Regions from separate parts of the Gemella sp. genome, predicted to be linked through region 1. Evidence: riboswitches for the same ligand, from Rfam matches in the RefSeq annotation. Region 1 holds a riboswitch; the other holds the start of a gene.

Region 1 (15,347 bases):
TTTACTGTCATTTTTTAGTTCCTCCTAAAAATTTTTATTAACTTTTTTTATAATTTTTTTGCAAATAGCCTCGTCAATAATTAGTGTGGCATTAGCAGGTCTAGTATTTAAATAACTAAATACCGCATCAGCTTTTGCAGCACCACCAACTATCGTAAAGACATTATCAATGCCATTAACATCTTTAAAACTCATACCTATAGTAGAGGTTTTAAATATCTCGCTGCCGTTCTCATCAAAATAACTTCCGAATGATTCACTCACAGCATTCTTTTCTTCTAGTACTTCTAAAACTTCTTTAGACGATTTTCGTCTTTCTGCCATTTCAAAAGCATTTCCTATACTATGGATAATTATGGATGTTTTTTCTATAATATCAAGCGCATTTTTTACAACAGGCTCTTTCACAAGCTCTTCTAATGCCTTTTCCCCTATGTTATCCGGTGCATGTAACAATTGATATGCATGTCCTGAATTTTTAGCCATTTTAGAAGCTATATCATTCGCTTGATACTCCGTATCCACCACAGATAGACCACCTCTTATCGGTGTTATAGTAACATTTTTCCCATAACCAAATGTTGCATTAGCTTTGCCGGCTATGTAGTACATTGTACTTCCACCACTGACTCCAATTACGCAATCTTTAGTTATTTTAGCATTAACTTTATCCAAAAGTAGGCTTGTCATTTCTTCTCTAGTTGCTTCATTATTAATAAAGTCACCTGCCACTATATGAACTTGCTTTATAGAAAAATGATTCTTTATAAAACTTCTCTCTTTAGCAAAGACATCGTTTATAACCGCTTCTTTTATTTCTAAAAGAAGTATTTCTCCTTTTTCAGTAACGCTCATCCCTGTAGCATTTTTAGTAATCAATCCTAACTTGGATAAAACTTCACATTCCGTACGTAATTGCCTTTCTGTCATATTAATAAAATTCAACAATGTTTTTCGACCAACAGGTTGATTAACCTTTATTGTAACCAACAGTTCGTATCTATTGTTAAATTTCATAAACATTTCTGGAACGAGTCTACTTTGCATATGTAACAAATGTAAAATATCCATTTTAAGTTTCCTCTATAATATTGAAAATTTATTTATGGACATCTTTTGTCCGGTTAGGTCATTTACCGACCAACGTATTTTAAAAAAATAAACTTTCTGATTAAAATTATAGCAAAGACTTAACAAAAAATCAAGTCCTTTCAGAAAGATTTTAATCAAAAAATTCATTTTTATTTTAAAATTGTCAATAATTCTATTTGTATTATGAAATAGAACACAAAAATCATTTCATATTCTTTATAATCAATTGGTAGTTCAGAGATGTATTGACTAGGATAATTTACTTCAATATCTTTTTTAAACTCAGCAACATTAATATTATCAAAATTATATCTAGAAAGTAAATTCTCTAATTCACTATCGCTATAATAGAAGATTTTCTTAACCTTCGAAGAAAATAGACTGTCTGCAAATGTAATATTTTCTATTACAGATAAAACTGATTGTAAATCAAGTGCAGCTCTTTCCGAATTCTCCAAAATAATACTGTATAATTTTTTCAAAAGAAGTCTTGGAATTTTATATTTCAGTTCTAAAACCTCAAAATCTATATCCTCTATTTTTTTCTTACTATTTTTCTTTTTCTCTGTTTTTTCCTTTATAGGTTGTTCAGCATCTTTTTCGACAAAAATTACTAAATTATCCTCGATGTCTAAGATTTCATTTTTATCAAACTCAGTTTCTTCACCTAAATTTTTTAACGTTTTCTCTTGATCTAGTTTTTGATAAGGTCGTTTAAATTTATTTTCATCTAATAGATAAAAACCTCGGTACGACTTGTGATATTTAAATTTCAATTTTGCACCTCTATCCTAATTTTAATCTTTTAATATACTACCATAATTACAAAAAATATTCAACCTTCTTTGCACATTGATAACATTTCAAATAATTATTAAAACAATTCTCGTAACCTTTCAAATGGAATACCCGCCTCTAATAAAATCATTAATTTAATTCTAGCTTTTTGACCACTTAATCCTGTTGTAAAGATAACCCCATCTTGTTGAAATCTTTTCCCTCCACCTTCATAGTCATAAACATCCTGGGTAACTCCATTAAATGCACGTGAAACAAAGACTACAGGTATATTTTTTTCAATACAACTTTTAACAGCAGGCACAGTTTTTGGAGGTAAGTTACCTGCTCCTAATGCTTCTATAACTAATCCATCTGCTCCTAGTTCAACTACAGCATCAATCAACTTCCCATCCATACCAGCATAGGCTTTTAATAGATACACTCTCTTATCAGTAGTAGCCACATTATAATGTTCTTCTTTTATCAACTTTTGGAAATATATAACCTTATTTTTTGATACTAGCCCTATAGGTCCGAAGGTTGGTGTTTGAAATGTAGCTACATTAGTTGTGTGCGTTTTTGTAACATACGTTGCAGTATGGACTTCATCATTCATTACTACTAAAACACCTTTATCACTACTTTCATCATCAGTAGCAACTACTAACGAACTTCTTAGATTAGCTAATCCATCTGCACCTATTTCATTACTTGAACGCATAGCTCCAGTTACAACAACTGGAATATTTACATCTAAAGTTAACTCTAAATAATACGCCGTTTCTTCAAGAGTATCTGTCCCGTGAGTTACTACTACACCTTCATAACCTTCTTGAATAGCCTTTTCTATTCTATTTTTAATACCTAGCATTTCATTTTGCGTTATTTGGGGTGAGGCTAGATGATATAAGTCTTCAACATGTAAATCTCCAATATAAGAGAATATATTACCTCCGACACCTATAGGATTACTATCAGTAGGAGCAACTTTACCCGTTTTTTGATCTTCACTCATAGAAATAGTGCCACCTGTATTTAATATTAGTATTTTTTTCAACTTAGGCACCCCTTCCTATTCCTTAAATTATTATAGCCATTAACTACTAATTCTACTTTCCCATTTTCGGGATTAATAACTAACCCGTGAACAGGTACATCTTTTGGAATCAATGGATGTTTCGTTATCATATTTACGTCATGAGCTACACTTTCATTAACATCATCAAAACCATGTAACCACGAACTCAAATCAAGTCCTGAATACTGCAAAATATCTAAAGTTTCCTTACCTACACCCCTACTCTGCATTTTTTCCATAATTAAATTAGTATCAATATTTTGCATACCACAATCATGATGTCCCATGACGATAATCTCATCTGCTTTAAGCATATAAACAGCTATTATCAAACTTCTCATTATAGAACCAAATGGATGAGTTAAGATTGCTCCAGCATTTTTTACTACTTTCACATCTCCAGAAGACAAGTTTAGTGATTTTGTCGCTAATTCCACTAATCTTGTATCCATACACGTAAACATCACTACTCTCTTTGCAGGATATTTATCTTCGGTTTTATATTTTTGATATTCCTCAAACCTCACGAAATACTCATTATACTCTAACATTGAATCTAAAAGTCTCATTTCATTGCTCCTTTTCAAACTCTCTATTTTTATTCACCTTTTAATTATACTACACTTATCTTTTATCGTAAACTTTACAATTCTGACGCCCAAACTTTCAAATTATAAAAATTAAATGTATTGCATGATTTTACTCACACAATACATTTAATTATCTATTTAACCCAATTAACAAGTTCATCAGCTTCTTTAGGACCTTTTGAGCCTTGTTCATAAGTATATAATGGAGAACCTTGTTCTTCATACTTAGCTATTAATTCATTAACAAATGTCCATGAAGCTACAATTTGATTCCATTGCGAGAATAATGCTCTATCTTCTCTGAAACAAGCATCTAATAGTCTTTCATAAGCCTCCGGAGTATTTATTATATTTTCTAAAATACAACTTTGACAGAAGTCTAAAGAGATAGGTTGCAATTCTTGTTCAGTTCCTGGTTTTTTAGCATTAAATTGGAAATACACACCTTCTTCAGGTTGAATTTTTATTATTAATACATTACCTGGAGAAGATCCAACAGCTTTAAATTGAACTACTACTTGAGTTTCTCTTTTTTCTAGTTTTTTACCTGTTCTTATAAAGAATGGTACACCTTCCCAACGCTCATTATCTACAAATAATTTTAGTGCTGCATAAGTCTCTGTCTTAGAATCTGCTGGAATATTCTCCTCTTGAAGATACCCTTCATATTGTCCCATTACTAAACTTTCGTGAACATCCTCAATCGGTTTAAGTGAAGCAAGAAGGTTATATTGACTTTCATGAATACCACGGCTTCCTGGTTCTTTAGGTTCTTCCATCGCTACTAGCGACAACACTTGTAATAAATGGTTTTGAACCATATCTTTTAAAGCACCACTTTTATCGTAGTAACTAGCTCTTGTTCCAACACCAACTGTTTCTGCAGCTGTTATTTGAACATTTTCGATAAAATCTTTATTCCAAATACCTTTGAAGATTATATTTTCAAAACGTAAAGAAAGAATATTTTGAATCATCTCTTTACCTAAATAATGGTCGATATGATAAATTTCATTTTCATCGAAGAATTTTGCTAGCTCATCATTTAATAATCCAGCTTTTTCTAAATCTTCTCCGAATGGTTTCTCAATAATAACCTTCGCATTATTTTGAGAGCAATGTTTTTGAAGTCCATTTGTAATAGTTATGAAGAACGAAGGTGCTACTGCAAAGTAGTATACATGATTTTGAATATCTTGTTCAGCATAGAACTTTTGTAACATTTCATAATCATCTTCATTTGTCATATCCATTTTGAAATAAATAATTCTTTTAGCATATGCATCAAATTGCTCATCATCAAATTTTGTACGAGCATATTCTTTAACCCACGTACGAGCGATATCGATATAATCTGATTGCGTATATGCCCTACGCCCTATCACGACAACCTTAAAATCATCGGCTAATTTCCCTAATGAATTTAAATTATATAATGCAGGTAACAGTTTTCTATAAGTAAGATCCCCTGTCCCTCCAAATAAAGTTATTGCTGTTTTATTTTCCATTATTTCCAACCCAGTCATAGTGATAACTTCCTTCTTTATCAGTTCTCTCAAAAGTATGTGCTCCAAAATAGTCACGTTGTGCTTGAATTAAGTTAGCTCCACTATTAGCTGTAGTGTAGATATCTAAGTATGAAATTGCAGATGTCATAGCACTTAGTGGTAATCTGTTAGCAATTGCTAATGCAGCAACTTCACGTAAACTATCTTGTCTTGTTTCGATTACTTCTTTGAAGAATGGATCAAAAATTAAGTTTTCTAATTTTGGATTATTTTGATATGCTTCGATAATGTTTTGTAAAATTTTCGCTTGAATAATACATCCCCCACGGAAAATTTTAGCAATTTGTGAATAATCAAATGTCCACTCATATTCTTTTTCAGCAGCTTGTAGTAATTTAAATCCTTGTGCATAAGATACAATTTTCGAAATAAATAATGCATCTTTCACAATATTTTTTAATCTTTCTTTATCTTCTACAACCGCATAAGGTTTACGAGTGAATTCTTGTTCAGCACGAACACGTTCTTCTTTAAGATTAGACATATATCTTCCATTTAAGGCAGCTGTAATAACTGACACATCAATTCCTAAATCAATAGCTTGTTCGTTAGTCCATTTACCTGTACCTTTTTGTTGAGATTTATCTAAGATTTTATCCACTAAGTAACTTCCATCTTCTTCTTTAACTTTGAAGATATTTGCAGTAATTTCAATTAGATAAGATTCTAATTCACCTTTATTCCACTCTTCAAAAGTTTCTTGTAATTCTTCATTAGTAAATCCACCTAAGTGTTTAAGAACTTTGTAAGCTTCAGAAATTAATTGCATATCTCCATACTCAATACCATTGTGGACCATTTTCACATAGTGACCTGCTCCACCAGTTGAAGTGTAGCTACAGCAAGGAACATCGTTCACTTTAGCAGCAATAGCTTCTAAAATCGGACGAATTTCTTCATATGCTTTTTCATCTCCACCAGGCATTAAAGCAGGACCAAATCTTGCGCCTTCTTCTCCTCCTGATACACCAACACCGAAGTAGTTGATTCCTTTTTCTAATAATAAGTCGTATCTTCTTTGAGTATCTTTGAAGAATGAGTTTCCTCCATCGATAATAATATCACCTTTTTCTAGTAGAGGTGTTAATTGTTCTATTAAACTGTCAACAGCAAACCCAGCTTTAACCATTAAAACTACTTTTCTAGGTTTTTCTAGACCGTCAATTAGCTCTTGTAGAGAGTATCTTCCTACTACATTTTTGTGTGGGTGCTCCTCTAGCATTTTGTCAACAACTGTTGTTGTTCTATTAAATACCGCAACTTTAAATCCATTGTCCGCGATATTTAAAGCTAAGTTGCTTCCCATTACTGATAAACCAATAACTCCTATGTTCTGTTTCATTAATGAACCTCCTAATTATTTCTTATGCTAAGATTATACCACTAAACATGTTGAATATGGAAATAATTTTGCTCGGAAAAATTTTTTACTATTATTTACTTTAATTACTTAATGCATTAAATATACTATTTAATGCTAATCTGTAATAAATATAAAAACTTTTTCTACTGAGTTAATCATCAATAATCTTTAATGTATGCGTTTTATTTGCTATATTACAGAAACTTATAATTTCTTTATTTTTAAAAAGTTATCACAATTGTTACTTTATATTGAAATTATATATACATAACTTTTTTTACAAAACTAGATAATGTGATATTTAAATATACAAATATATATCAAAAACATAAACAAACTACTTGATTTACTTTTATTAATAATATATAATGATAAAAAAGTAATGATAGCGTTTACTTTAGAAAAACAGAAAAAGGAGTTTTACACTATGAGTGAAGTTAAAGTATTAAAAAATTTTATCAATGGAGAATTTGAAAATATTTCGAATTATGATTATCTTGACGTGCTAAATCCTTCAACAGAAGAGGTTCTTGCAAAAGTTCCTTCTTCAACTAGAGAAGATGTAGACCGTGCAATTGATATTGCAGAAGTAGCACAACGTGACTGGGAAAAATTACCAGCAGTTGAAAGAGGCGCATACCTAAGAAAAATTGCAGAACGCATTCGTGAACGTGAACCAGAAATTACACAAACAATCGTTAATGAAGGTGGTAAAACTTTCGATTTAGCAAAAGTTGAAGTATTATTCACAGCTGACTACTTAGATTATATGGCTGAATGGGCTAGAAGATACGAAGGAGAAATTATTCAAAGTGATAGAAAAGATGAACACATCTTCCTATTCAAACGCCCTCACGGAGTAACTACTGGTATCCTACCTTGGAACTTCCCATTCTTCTTAATCGCTAGAAAAGCTGCACCAGCTTTATTAACAGGTAATACAATCGTTATTAAACCTAGCCAATTAACACCAATTAACGCAGATATTTTCGCTGAAATTTGTGTAGAAGTAGGACTTCCTAAAGGCGTTCTTCACATTGTTCACGGTCGTGGATCTGTAGTTGGAAATAGATTAGCTTCTAACCCTAAAGTTGGATTAGTAAGCTTAACAGGTAGCTTAACAGCTGGACAAGAAGTTATGAAAGCTGCCGCTGAAAACATTACTAATGTTTCTCTAGAACTTGGAGGAAAAGCACCAGCTATCGTCTTCAAAGATGCAGACCTAAATCTTGCTGCTAAAGCAATCGTAGCTTCACGTGTAATTAACTCAGGGCAAGTATGTAACTGTGCAGAAAGAGTATATGTACACGAAGATGTTAAAGTTGAATTCGAAAAATTATTATTCGCTGAACTTGATAAAGTTAAATTCGGTGACCCTAATAAAGAAGGTGGCGTAGATTACGGACCACTTATCGAAAAACGCGCTGTAGACGCTGTTGCTGAAAAAGTTGCTTATGCAGTAAAACAAGGTGCAACTCTATCTTATGGTGGAACTCGCGATGAAAACCAAGTTGGATATTTCTATGGACCAACTGTATTAACTGACGTAACTAACGAAATGAACATCATGAAAGAAGAAACATTCGGACCTGTAATCCCAATCGCTACATTCAAAACTTTAGAAGAAGTATTAGAATACGCTAACGATTCAGAATATGGATTAACTTCATCAGTTTACACTACTAACCTAAACACTGCATTCAAAGCGGTTAATGGTCTAAAATTTGGTGAAACATACATCAACCGTGAAAACTTCGAAGCAATGCAAGGATTCCACGCTGGACGTCGTAAATCTGGTATCGGTGGAGCAGACGGTAAACATGGTTTAGAAGAATACTTAACAACTCAAGTTGTTTACATGCAATTAGATAACGAATAAAAAGAAAACCCAGATTCTAGAAATTCTAGAGTCTGGGTTTATACTTTTTATATTGAAAGAAAGATTCTAAATAATTAGAATCTTTCACATCTTATATATTAATTAAGATAATTCTGGAAAAAATCCTGGGGGTGGTGTAACTGGATCCGTATCACCACTTAGTTTACCATCACTTTTATTCCCAGATTTCCCTGGTGCTGGTTGTGGTGCTGGCGTTGGTTTCGGAGTTAAGTCTCCTGGTTTATCACTTGGAGCTGGTGTTGTATTTCCTGGTTCAGTTGGTTTATCAGCTGGTGTTCCTGGAGCTGGAGCCGGAGTTGGTTTCGGTTCTGGCGTTGGTTGTGGTGCTGGTGTTGCATTTCCTGGTTTTCCTGGTTCAGTTGGTTTACCATCTTCGTATTTGTAAGAAACTGTTGCTCTTACTAAGTGAGCGTTGATAGTTTTTGAGATTGTTACGTGCTCAGTTACTGCAGCAGTTTTTGGTAATGCTTTTGGAGCAAATCCATTTCCTACTTTAGCATCTACGTTGAAAGGTACTAATTTAGTTTCACCTTTTTTAAGATCTCCAACGTTTACTGTGTATTGACCTTTTCCATCAACAGAGATTGTAACTTTTGCAGCTTGTACATCTTGAGTTGCAGTAACTTGTACGAAGTTACCTTTCTCATTTTGTACGAATTTAGCTGAAACGTGTTTTGATTGAGCTTGCTCAGCAGCTTGTGCTACTGGTGCAGTTGTTTGAGCTGCTACTGGTGCTACTGCTAATCCAGCAACTACTGTAGCTGCTACTACTTTTTTAATATTTTTGTTCATTATTAAACTTCCTCCTATTTATTATATAAATACATTAATTTATGCATTAAATTCATATAGTTACAATACTAACATATATTAAAATTCAATGCAACACTTTACGTGAATTTTTAAAGATTTTATAGGATTTTTTTTAAAACTGTTTATAGCAGAAAATCAAATAACCGTCCCTTTCCCATTTATATTAGCCCTTCTGTAACTTTTTTAAACAAAATAATTAATCATATTAATTATTTAACTTATCCCCTATTCGATATTTTTTATCAATTAAAACAATTTTCATAAATTAGCATTAACTCAAACGCAGACTTTTTTTATTAAAATCGAAAATTTAATGTCTTTTCTATTTTTTCATAAAGATTACAAAAAAACAATTGACAAATTTTCAGATAAATGTTAAGATTTTAACAACAATTATAAAAAGGAGCTACTCAATAATGAAAAACACTATTTTAACTAGTAAAAGAGAATACTTTTTTGTGCCATTTTAGCAGCACTTATATCTCATAGCATTGTAGATATAAGTGCAACGATGTCTACAATGGCTAGTTAAGTTTGTTTTTCGGCCATTGGTAAAATACTAAATGGTCTTTGAGTATAATAATATATATTTCTAAAAAGCTATTTAGTATTTTCTAAATAGCTTTTACTTATTTTTAAAATCAAATTTAGGAGGAAAATTTTATGTCAGATAATTCAAAATGGAGTTCTAAAATAGGATTCATACTTGCTTCTGCTGGTTCTGCAATAGGACTAGGTGCAGTATGGAAGTTCCCGTATATGACTGCAGCTAATGGTGGAGGTGGATTCTTACTTGTTTTCCTTATATTCACATTATTAATTGGTTTACCACTTCTTCTAGCTGAATTTGTACTAGGTCGTGGCGCTGGTGTTTCAGCGATTAGAACTTTCGGTAAATTAGGAAAAAATAAAAAATACAATGTTATTGGTTATATCGGTGGATTCGCCCTATTCATCTTACTATCATTCTACAGTGTTATCGGCGGATGGATTTTAGTATATCTTGGTATTTCAATTGCAGATGCTATTGGAGTACACTCTACTACTGATCATGCGGCACTTTTCGTTAGTATTATTTCTAACACTTGGATCGCATTAGGAGCACAAGCATTATTCATCTTATTGAATATTTATATTGTATCTCGTGGTGTACAAAAAGGTATTGAAAAAGCATCAAAAATCATGATGCCTCTATTATTCATTATCTTCCTAGTAATTATCGCAAGATCACTAACATTACCTAACGCGATGAGCGGTGTTACTTATTTCTTAAAACCAGATTTCACTAAAATCACTAGTTCTGGAATTTTATTCGCACTAGGACAATCATTCTTCGCACTATCAATCGGGGTTACAGCTATGCTTACATATGCTTCTTACCTTGATAGAAGAACTAATCTTGTTCAATCTGGTATTTCAGTTGTGTTAATGAACATTGCAGTTTCTGTAATGGCTGGATTAGCAATCTTCCCTGCGATGAGTTCATTCGGTATGGAGTCTGAAGGTGGACCAAGTCTATTATTCATAGTATTACCACAGCTATTCAACAATATGGCATTCGGTAAAATTTTCTACATCTTATTCTTAATATTATTCTTATTCGCTACTATTACCTCATCAGTAGTTATGTTAGAAATTAATGTAGGAAACATTACTAATCAAAGAAACACTAACCGTACTAAATTTAGTGTAATTATCGGAATCTTAACTTTCATAGTTGGAATTCCTTCTGCCTTATCTTACGGATCGCTGTCTAATACATTAATATTTGGAAAAACAGTATTCGATTTAATGGATTTCTTAGTATCTAATATTCTAATGCCACTTGGTTGTCTTGCTTTATCAATATTCACAGGATATGTACTTGATAAAAAAGTAGCTCTAGAACAATTACACATAGATGAAAATAAAAAATCTAGCCTAGTATTATTTAAAGTATGGTTATTCTTACTAAGATATGTACTTCCAGTTATTATCCTTATCGTTTGTTTAGCACAATTCTTATAATAAATTAAACAAAACTATCACATTGTATATTTTATATTTTGTGATAGTTTTTATTTTTTATCATTGACAATCGTTTTCATTAGTGTTAATATTAATTCATGAATTAAATATTTCTTCGGGGTCGGGTGAAAGTCCCAACCGGCGGTGACTAGTTTACTAGAAGTCCGTGAGCGCAAGCTGATCTGGTGAGATTCCAGAACCGACAGTAAAGTCTGGATGGGAGAAGAAATTAGTAACATTAGGATAAAAACACCTAATGCTTTATTGAGAATATTTTTATAGCCTATAGTGTATCTAAGAGCACTAAGGTCTATTAACCGAATATAAAACTAACCATCAATCCCGATTAAATTTGAACTTCAAATGTAATTGGGATTTTTATTATTTAGAAAGGAGTTGATAATATGCATGAATATTTTATGAAACTTGCACTTCTTGAAGCTAAGCGTGGTGCTAAATACACACATACTAACCCTTTGGTAGGAGCAATTATTGTGAAAGATAATGAAATTATAGCACGGGGTTCGCATCTTCGCTATGGGTGTGAACACGCTGAAAAAAATGCAATTTCTACTTGCGAAACTCCTGAAAAATTATTTAATTCAACACTTTACGTCACTTTAGAACCTTGTAATCATAAAGGTAAACAACCACCTTGTACAGATGCTATCGTAGAAATGGGTATCTCTAAGGTAGTTGTTGCTCAATTAGATCCTAATCCTATTGTTAGCGGAAAAGGAATTAAATATTTGCAAGATAATGGTATAGAAGTAATAACCGGTATCCTTGAAAAAGAGGCTTACAATTTAAACTACGCTTATAATCTATTTCATAGTAAAAAAAGACCTTATATAGTTTTAAAACAAGCCACTAGTCTCGATGGAAAACTAGCCTTTACCAACGAAAGAACTCAAATTACCGGTAAAGAAGTCTATGATTTTGTCAGAAGTGAAAGAGATAATTATCAAGTAATTCTCGTAGGCGCAAAAACTGTGTTAATAGACAATCCTACATTACTTGGTGCTAATACATCCCTTTTCCCACCAAAAAGAATTGTACTAGATGCTGAGGGGTCTATCTTTGAAAAGAGTAATCTTAATTTATTTAATAATAGTTCATCTGAAGTTATAATTTTTACAAAAGTTAAACACGAAAACTTACCCTCACATGTGACTCTCATTAAACCTAAAGAATTCAGCATAAAAGAAATTTTATCAGAAATCGGAAAACTCGGTATTCAATCAGTTTATGTTGAAGGTGGACCGAGCATTCATGATCAATTTTTAGCTAGCGGTTATTGGGATGAAGTCATAACCTATGTCTCCCCTACTCTTTTGGGTGGAAATAACATTTCATCATTCACTAGCAATAGGATAACAAATGAAAAAATACAACTTCACGATACTAAGATTACTAAACTTGGTGAAGATATACGTATCTCAGGAAGGAGAGTTTCTCAATGTTTACAGGATTAATAAAAGAGCAAGGTAAAATAGTAAAAATTATTAAATCTAGTCATAGTATAAAACTGACTATTCAAGCAAGTAAGAATTTACTAGAAACATACAAAATTGGTGATAGTATGGCGGTAAACGGCGTATGTCTAACATGTGTTCAAAAAAGTTCATCGCAGTTCACTGTAGATATTATGCCAGAGACTTATAAAAGAACCACATTTAAAGATTTAAAAATAAATGATGCTGTGAACTTAGAACCTGCAATGGGACATTCAGACAGATTTGAAGGTCATATTGTTTCGGGACATAGTGATGGTTTAGCACAGTTAGCAGCAAGGCAAAAAGATGAAAATGCCATTCTACTTACTTTTTCTTATCCAGGTAAATTCCAAGGTGAAATTATAAACCAAGGTTCGATTACTATTAATGGGATAAGTTTAACAGTAGTAACTTGTGATAACAACAAATTTACAGTGTCGCTAATTCCACATACAGCTAAGCATACAAACTTAGAAAAATTAAAAATTGGTGATAGTGTAAATATAGAAACAGATATACTAGCGAAATATATTAAAGCTCAATTAAAACTATTTGGAGGAAAGTTTAATGATTAATAACGTAAGACAAGCAATAGAAGATTTAAAAGCTGGAAAATTAATCGTTCTTATTGATGATGATGACAGAGAAGCTGAAGGAGATTTAGTAGGAATAGCTGAACTAGTTACTGGTGAAACTGTTAACTTTATGGCAAAACATGCACGTGGTTTAATTTGCGCACCAGTTTCAACTGAGATTGCAAAAAGATTAAATCTACACTCTATGTTAGATAAAAATACAGATCCACACCAGACTGCGTTTACAGTTAGCGTTGACCATAAAACATCAACTACGGGAATATCAGCTTTTGAAAGAGCAACAACCATAAAAGAATTAGCAAATCCGAATTCTAAACCAGAGGATTTCAATAGACCTGGTCATATGTTCCCACTTATCGGTCGTGATGGTGGAATTAAAGTTCGTCGCGGACACACAGAAGCAAGTTTAGATTTAGCAAGATTAGCTAATAGTACAGAAGCTACATATATCTGTGAAATTATGAATGAAGATGGAACTATGGCTAGAAGAGATGACTTGTATGAATTCGCTAAAAAATGGAATTTAACAGTCGTGGATTTAGATGAGTTAACACGTTTTTTGTCATTTAACGACAGCGTGAAAGTAAAGTTACCAACAGAATTTGGAGATTTTGATTTACAGCTGTTCGAAGACGAATTTAATAAAGAACACCTAATTATTAGCAAAGGTGATTTAACTTCTGAAGAACCATTATTAATACGAGTTCACTCAGAGTGTTTAACTGGAGATGTCTTCACTTCTCATAGATGTGACTGCGGTGAACAACTACATGCAGCACTTCAAAAAATTTCCGACTTAGGTCGTGGGGCTGTTCTCTATCTACGACAAGAAGGACGTGGAATAGGATTAAGAAATAAACTTCTTGCCTATCAACTGCAAGAGCAAGGGGTTGATACTTACGAAGCTAATGTACAGCTAGGATTCGCTCCCGATGAAAGGGATTATACTATAGCCGTGGACATACTTGATTACTTAGGTATTAAATCGGTAAAACTTCTTACAAATAATCCTGATAAAGTAGAACAACTAAGTTCTTTAGGAATAAATGTAGTAGACCGTGTTCCAATAAATATAAAACCACAAAAAGAAAATAAATACTATTTACAAACAAAAAAAATTAAATTTAATCATTTATTAGATATATAAGGAGAATATTATTATGACAACATTTGAAGGAAAATTTATAGGAAAAGATATTAAAGTAGCGATTGTAGTAGCTCGCTTTAACGAATTTATTACTTCTAAATTATTAGGTGGAGCTAAAGACACACTTATTAGAAACGAAGTAAAAGAAGAAAATATCGATGTTTACTGGGTTCCAGGAGCTTTTGAAATTCCATTTATCACTAAAAAATTAGTAGCTACAAATAAATACGATGGCGTTATTACATTAGGAAGTGTTATTCGTGGAAGTACTAGTCACTATGACCTAGTTTGTAATGAAGTTGCAAAAGGTGTTGGTCACATTAGTCTTAATAGTGATATCCCTGTTATGTTCGGAGTAATAACTACTGAAGACATCGATCAAGCTATTGAAAGAGCGGGATCAAAAGCAGGAAACAAAGGTAGCGATTGCGCCCAAGGTCTTCTTGAGATGATAGATTTAACTAAACAGATTTAAGAGATTAAACTTAATTACTATACTGAAGTCAAATCAGAGAGCGTAAATAAAACTCTGTACATTCTTTATGTTAATCAAAATTTGATAATTTATATCTTTACGAAATTTGTTAATATAACAAACTCGAGGCATGAAAAAATTTTCTCCATACCTCGAGTTTTTATTTGTTTATAATAACATTAGTCATATCATTAGGCAAATCTACTCTAACATTTATCATCTCGTCAGTTATAGGATGGATAAATGCTAAGTTGCTACAATGAAGCGATTGACGGGGTATTAATCTCATATCTCCACCATACAATCCATCGCCAAGGAGTGAATAGCCTCTATATTTCATATGTACCCTTATCTGGTGCGTTCTACCTGTGTAAAGTTTTAGTTTGACAACACTGATATCTTTGTCTGAAATATACTCTTCTAACCAGTATTCAGTCTTAGC
Region 2 (5,179 bases), on a different contig from region 1:
ATTCATCTTTTACAGATTCTCTTAAAAGTTCAACTTCTTTAAGTGTTATATCTTGAAGGGGAGAACCATCAATGCGAAGATAATTTTTTAAAAGTAGATTGATTTCTTCGTCGTTAGGACGGACTCCTCTTCTAATATTTGTGAAAAATTTTGTTATACCTTCGAATGTATATTCTTCAGGTGTTCCATATGTCATTACTAAAATAGCTTTACTCATTTTATAACCTCTCTAAATAGTCTAGTCATGTATAATTATAACATTTTTTGTACTAAAACACACGTATTAATAAATTGTTACAGATAACCATTATTGATTAGGAATAAAAGGTGTATAAAGGCGATTTAATATGTTTATTTTACTGATAGGCAATTATGGCAAAATAAGGTAATTGAGGTTGTTTTGAGTTTGATAAAATTGAATTTAAAAAAACTATTGCAAAAAAGTCTAAAAAGTTATAATATAAAAGTTAACTAAAAAAGTTTACTAATAAGGGAGTTTAAGAATCTCCAATTGGTTGAAGAAAAAAGGAGGAAATGTTTAAATGAGAAAGAAAATATTTGGAGCGATAACTTTTATTGCAGCTGTTGGTGGCGTTATTTATATGAAAAATAATCCTAAATATAAGGAGATTGTTAGAGTCGTGAAGACTGCTGATGCACGTGGTTTTTATGAAAAAATAATTTTAGAAAAAGATAAACTTGCATTTACAGCAAAAGCGAAGATTAAAGATTATAAGATTGATTATGAGAGTATTAGAAATGTCGGAGAGAAAATCTATGCTCGTCTAATAGTTAATAATGATGAAAAATTAAATATCGATACAGTGATAAGTGAGAAAGATACGAATGTAGAAGAAGTATCACATTCAGAAAAACTGGATGAATTATTGAATAAATAGCAGTTAAGGGGGCAGAAAATGATTTTTTTTATTTTTCTGCCCCCTTAACTTGGATTTTCTTGAATAATTATGATAAGTATTTCCTAGGAAATTAATAAAAAAGGAATCCTCCATTACAGTAAGGTGATGTAATGGAGGATTTTTCATGGTTAAATTAATTAGTATCCAATATTATTATGCGAAACGGCTACGAATACTAGTTGGTATTGATTTATAAACACTCTTAGTAACGAAGAATAAGAATGTTACTAAGGCACCTTTAAGTAGGTTGAATGGCACGATACCAACAGCTACGATTGTTTTTACATTAGTCACGATGTCTGCTAGATTCATAATATATCCATATGCTGGAAGTAATACGAAGTAGTTAAGAAGTGACATGAATACTGTTATTGCTAGTGTTCCTAAGATTCCACCAATAATAGTCTTAGCAGTACCTTTTTTATAGAAAAGAACGATGATACTGATAAAAGTGAATTCTACTACTATATTAGCAATCGATCCGATTGGTTCATGTGATAATAAAGCGAAGTGTAGGAAGTTTTTTAAGAATGATACTAAAAGAGCATCTTTATATCCTAATAATAACAACGCCATGAATAGCGGGATGAACGTAAAATCAAATTTTAGAAATGGTGGCAAGAATGGCACAGCAAAACTAAAAAAAGATAGAAGTAGAGCAATAACTGCAAGCATACCACTCAAAACTAGTGAGTGAACATTTTTTTTATACATTTAAAACCTCTTTCCTATCTTCATAGGCAATAAAATAGCCGCAATATTATTCTTAAAAAGGTGTATTCTAAATCACGTTAGATATAAAAAACACCACTTTAAAAATTTTAAAGCGGGACTGAAAGGTATGAAAAATAAGCGTTACACTTAAGCGAAGTACAGCAAATATACATACGTAATGTACTGTATGTGTAAGTTTATTTATTCTATATCTTCTATCATCCAGACTGTACTGTCGGTTTTGGAATTTCACCAAATCTGCTTGCGCTCGCGGACTTTGACCGCCGGTCGGGAATTTCACCCTGCCCCGAAGATAATTAAATTTATTATTTATACGTTTATTATAAACCGAAGTTGCTAGGTTGTAAAGTGAAAAGGTTTAACTTTTTTTAAAAAATAGATAAAAGCAGCTCAGAAATAATTTTCTAGAGCTGCTCAAATATTTTATTTTTAAAATTATTCTACTGTTACTGATTTAGCTAAGTTACGTGGTTTATCGACATCTAGTCCTTTAGTGTAGGCTGCGTAGTATGCGAATAGTTGTGTAACTACGATACTTGCGATTGGAGCAAGATCTTCGTTTACGTTAGGGATAGCGTAGTCACCTTTACGAGCTAATTTTTCTAATGTAATAATTAGAGTATTAGCACCACGGCTAGCTACTTCACTTACGTTACTACGTGTGTTTAAATCTAGTTTAGCGCTTGTGATAAGAGCTACAACAGGTGTTCTTTCTTCGATAAGAGCGATAGTACCGTGTTTTAATTCTCCTCCGGCAAATCCTTCTGTTTGAATGTAAGAAACTTCTTTAAGTTTTAATGCTGCTTCACATGCACTATAGTAGTCGATTCCACGTCCGATATAGAATGCATTACGCTCTGTGAATAAGTTTTTAGCTAAGTCTTTGATAGTTTTTGTATCATCTAAAATTGATTCGATTGCAGAAGTAATTACTGATAATTCTTGCTCGATATCAAATTTAGGTTGTTTAGAAAGTTGTTTAGCTACTTCATAAGCTAGTATGCTTAATGTTGCGATTTGAGCAGTGTATGCTTTAGTAGAGGCAACGGCGATTTCAACACCTGCATGAAGTAATAATGTGTAATCACACTCACGAGATAAAGTTGAAGCATCAACGTTAGTAAGTACTAAGAACTTATAATCTGCACTTACGCTACGTAATTTTGTAAGTACGGCACGAAGGTCAGCTGTTTCTCCTGATTGAGAAAGGAAGATGAACATTGGTTTTTTAGATAATAATGGTACGTTGTAAGCAAATTCTGATGCTAAGTGTACCTCTGTAGGAATACCAGCCCATTTTTCAAAATAATTTCTTCCTACTAAACCAGCGTTGTAACTTGTACCGCATCCGATAATGTATAATCTATCAGCATCTTTTACATTGTTAATAATTTCGCTGTCAATATTAACATCATGTCCATCGAAGTAGTGAGAGATGATGTTACGCATAGCTCCTACTTGCTCATGAATTTCTTTAATCATGTAATGTTCGTGGATACCTTTATCGATTTCTCCAGCGTTTAAGTTAGTTGAGAAACTTTCACGCTCTACAACATTACCTTCTTTATCTTCGATAGTTACGCTATCTTTTTTCACGATAACAAATTCACCATCGTTGATTTCTAAGAAGTTGTTAGTATATTTAATCATTGCTAAAGCATCACTACCAACATAGTTTTTATTTTCTTCTCCTAGTCCGATAAGAAGTGGACTCTTATTTTTTGCTACATATAATGTGTCTTTATCTTCAGTATCGATTAAACAAAGTGCATAAGAACCTTGAAGTTTTGATACAGCTTTTTTGAAAGCTTCTTTAGTGTCAAGACCACGGTCACTATAAACCTGTACTAATTGAACGATAACTTCAGTATCAGTTTCAGAAACAAGTTCTACACCTTTGAAAAATCTTTCTTTAAGTTCTTGGAAGTTTTCGATAACTCCATTATGAACTAAAATAAAACGTTTGTTGAAGCTTTGGTGAGGGTGAGAGTTAGTTGTGTTAACTCCACCGTGAGTAGCCCAACGTGTATGACCAATACCTAATTCTAGGTGAAGTCCTTCAGGGATTAGGGCTTCTAGATTTTTAATGCGACCTACAGACTTAGTAACGCTAGCTTCTCCGTTAACAACACCAGCGATACCAGCTGAGTCGTATCCACGGTACTCAAGGCTGCTAAGTCCATCAATTAAAAATTTAACTCCATTTGCTTCTCCAACAAATCCTACAATTCCACACATATTAAAAATTCCTCGCTTTTTTATTTAATTTATTTTTTATAGAAAGTACTATAAAGTTTTATACCTATGCTCAAAAATATTATACTTCATTGAGTTTAATATACTCCTTCGAGTTTATGTAAATCTTAAAAGAAGACATAATGAGCCTATAGAGAGGTGATAATGATTTTGAAGGGTGATTATATCTAATACTACGTTCCTTAGATGGTGCATACGCTGTGGGAGCGACTTAAAAATCGTGATTTCGAAGAAATCGATTTTGTCAAGTCGCCCCCGCACAGTTTATTAGATTTCAAAAGAGCTTTTTAAAGCGAACTTTGAAATCAATAAACCACTGCGACTAGGTATGATTTAACATACATTGAGAAATATTATACTTTTATCTATCATAAATATTCCGTCGTCACTGTGTTCCTAAAGATACAAAGGTACACCCCAGCAGTGGCAACTAAAGTTTTTTACGTCATTCTTCCTTAAAAACTAAGTTGCTGTTGCATACGCTATATCTAAATATTTCGTCGTCTCTTCGTTCCTAGAAATATTAAGATTTACCCCAGCAGTGGCAACTAGAGTTTTTAGCGTCATTCTTCCTTAAAAACTAAGTTGCTGTTGCATACGCTGCACCTAACTATTTCGTCGTCACTTTGTTCCTAGAAATAGTAAAGTACACCCCAGCAGTGGCAACTAAAGTTTTTAGCGTCATTCTTCCTTAAAAACTAAGTTGCTGTTGCATACGCTGTACCTAAGTATCTTGTCGTCACTACGTTCCTAAAGATACAAAGGTACACCCCATTGTACATTATCTAACGAAATTCTCTGGTTCCGAAAAAGCATCCGCCGAATTTTCGATAACTTTTTTCCTCGTCAACTAAATTCAATTTAACCTTTAGAACTTAGTTCGGGCGCTATAATTATAATTTTAAATTACCTCCTAATATTTTAATCGTACATATTATTATACTAGATGAAAAGAGCGTTGTAAACTGAAAGGATATATTTACATAAACTCAGATATTCAAATAAAGTATTTAAAAATTTAACCTTAATTTTTAAATTGTAGAAATATAAAATTGATTAATAAAAAACCTACTTACTATTCGAGTAAGTAGGCAATATTATTATTCTGATTTTTGAGTATCAGTCGCTACTTCTTTAGCGTTTTTCACTCCATCAGGTAGCTTGATTTCTTTAACGTTATTCACGTTAGAGTATTTGATGTTTTGTTTGATTTTCATTGTAGTTGGAGTTGATGTGTTTTTAGTAGCAAGTTCCATAGAAACTTCGTT

Evidence for each region. A riboswitch is a leader RNA that binds a small molecule or an ion and turns the genes downstream of it on or off. The one in region 1 is predicted to bind FMN.
Region 2: it holds a riboswitch for FMN, as region 1 does, so the genes downstream of both, ACO6OL_RS00335 (ECF transporter S component) here and ribD (bifunctional diaminohydroxyphosphoribosylaminopyrimidine deaminase/5-amino-6-(5-phosphoribosylamino)uracil reductase RibD) in region 1, are expected to answer to the same signal.

The regions. Positions count from the first base shown of each region.
Region 1 covers NZ_DBHIUF010000003.1:17,372-32,718, reverse strand. The annotation lists gene gap (type I glyceraldehyde-3-phosphate dehydrogenase) at 1-11, opposite strand, end outside; gene ACO6OL_RS01970 (sugar-binding transcriptional regulator) at 25-1,047, opposite strand; gene ACO6OL_RS01965 (exonuclease SbcC) at 1,242-1,868, opposite strand; gene ACO6OL_RS01960 (asparaginase) at 1,967-2,929, opposite strand; gene ACO6OL_RS01955 (beta-class carbonic anhydrase) at 2,926-3,519, opposite strand; gene zwf (glucose-6-phosphate dehydrogenase) at 3,675-5,066, opposite strand; gene gnd (decarboxylating NADP(+)-dependent phosphogluconate dehydrogenase) at 5,038-6,450, opposite strand; gene aldA (aldehyde dehydrogenase) at 6,899-8,350, shown strand; gene ACO6OL_RS01935 (hypothetical protein) at 8,453-9,163, opposite strand; gene ACO6OL_RS01930 (sodium-dependent transporter) at 9,848-11,191, shown strand; FMN riboswitch at 11,299-11,423, shown strand; gene ribD (bifunctional diaminohydroxyphosphoribosylaminopyrimidine deaminase/5-amino-6-(5-phosphoribosylamino)uracil reductase RibD) at 11,596-12,666, shown strand; gene ACO6OL_RS01920 (riboflavin synthase) at 12,651-13,262, shown strand; gene ribA (GTP cyclohydrolase II) at 13,255-14,430, shown strand; gene ribH (6,7-dimethyl-8-ribityllumazine synthase) at 14,444-14,905, shown strand; gene ACO6OL_RS01905 (RluA family pseudouridine synthase) at 15,066-15,347, opposite strand, start outside.
Region 2 covers NZ_DBHIUF010000001.1:68,162-73,340, forward strand. The annotation lists gene hemH (ferrochelatase) at 1-217, opposite strand, end outside; gene ACO6OL_RS00330 (DUF1310 family protein) at 543-899, shown strand; gene ACO6OL_RS00335 (ECF transporter S component) at 1,074-1,634, opposite strand; FMN riboswitch at 1,841-1,953, opposite strand; gene glmS (glutamine--fructose-6-phosphate transaminase (isomerizing)) at 2,091-3,893, opposite strand; gene ACO6OL_RS00345 (DUF6612 family protein) at 5,012-5,179, opposite strand, start outside.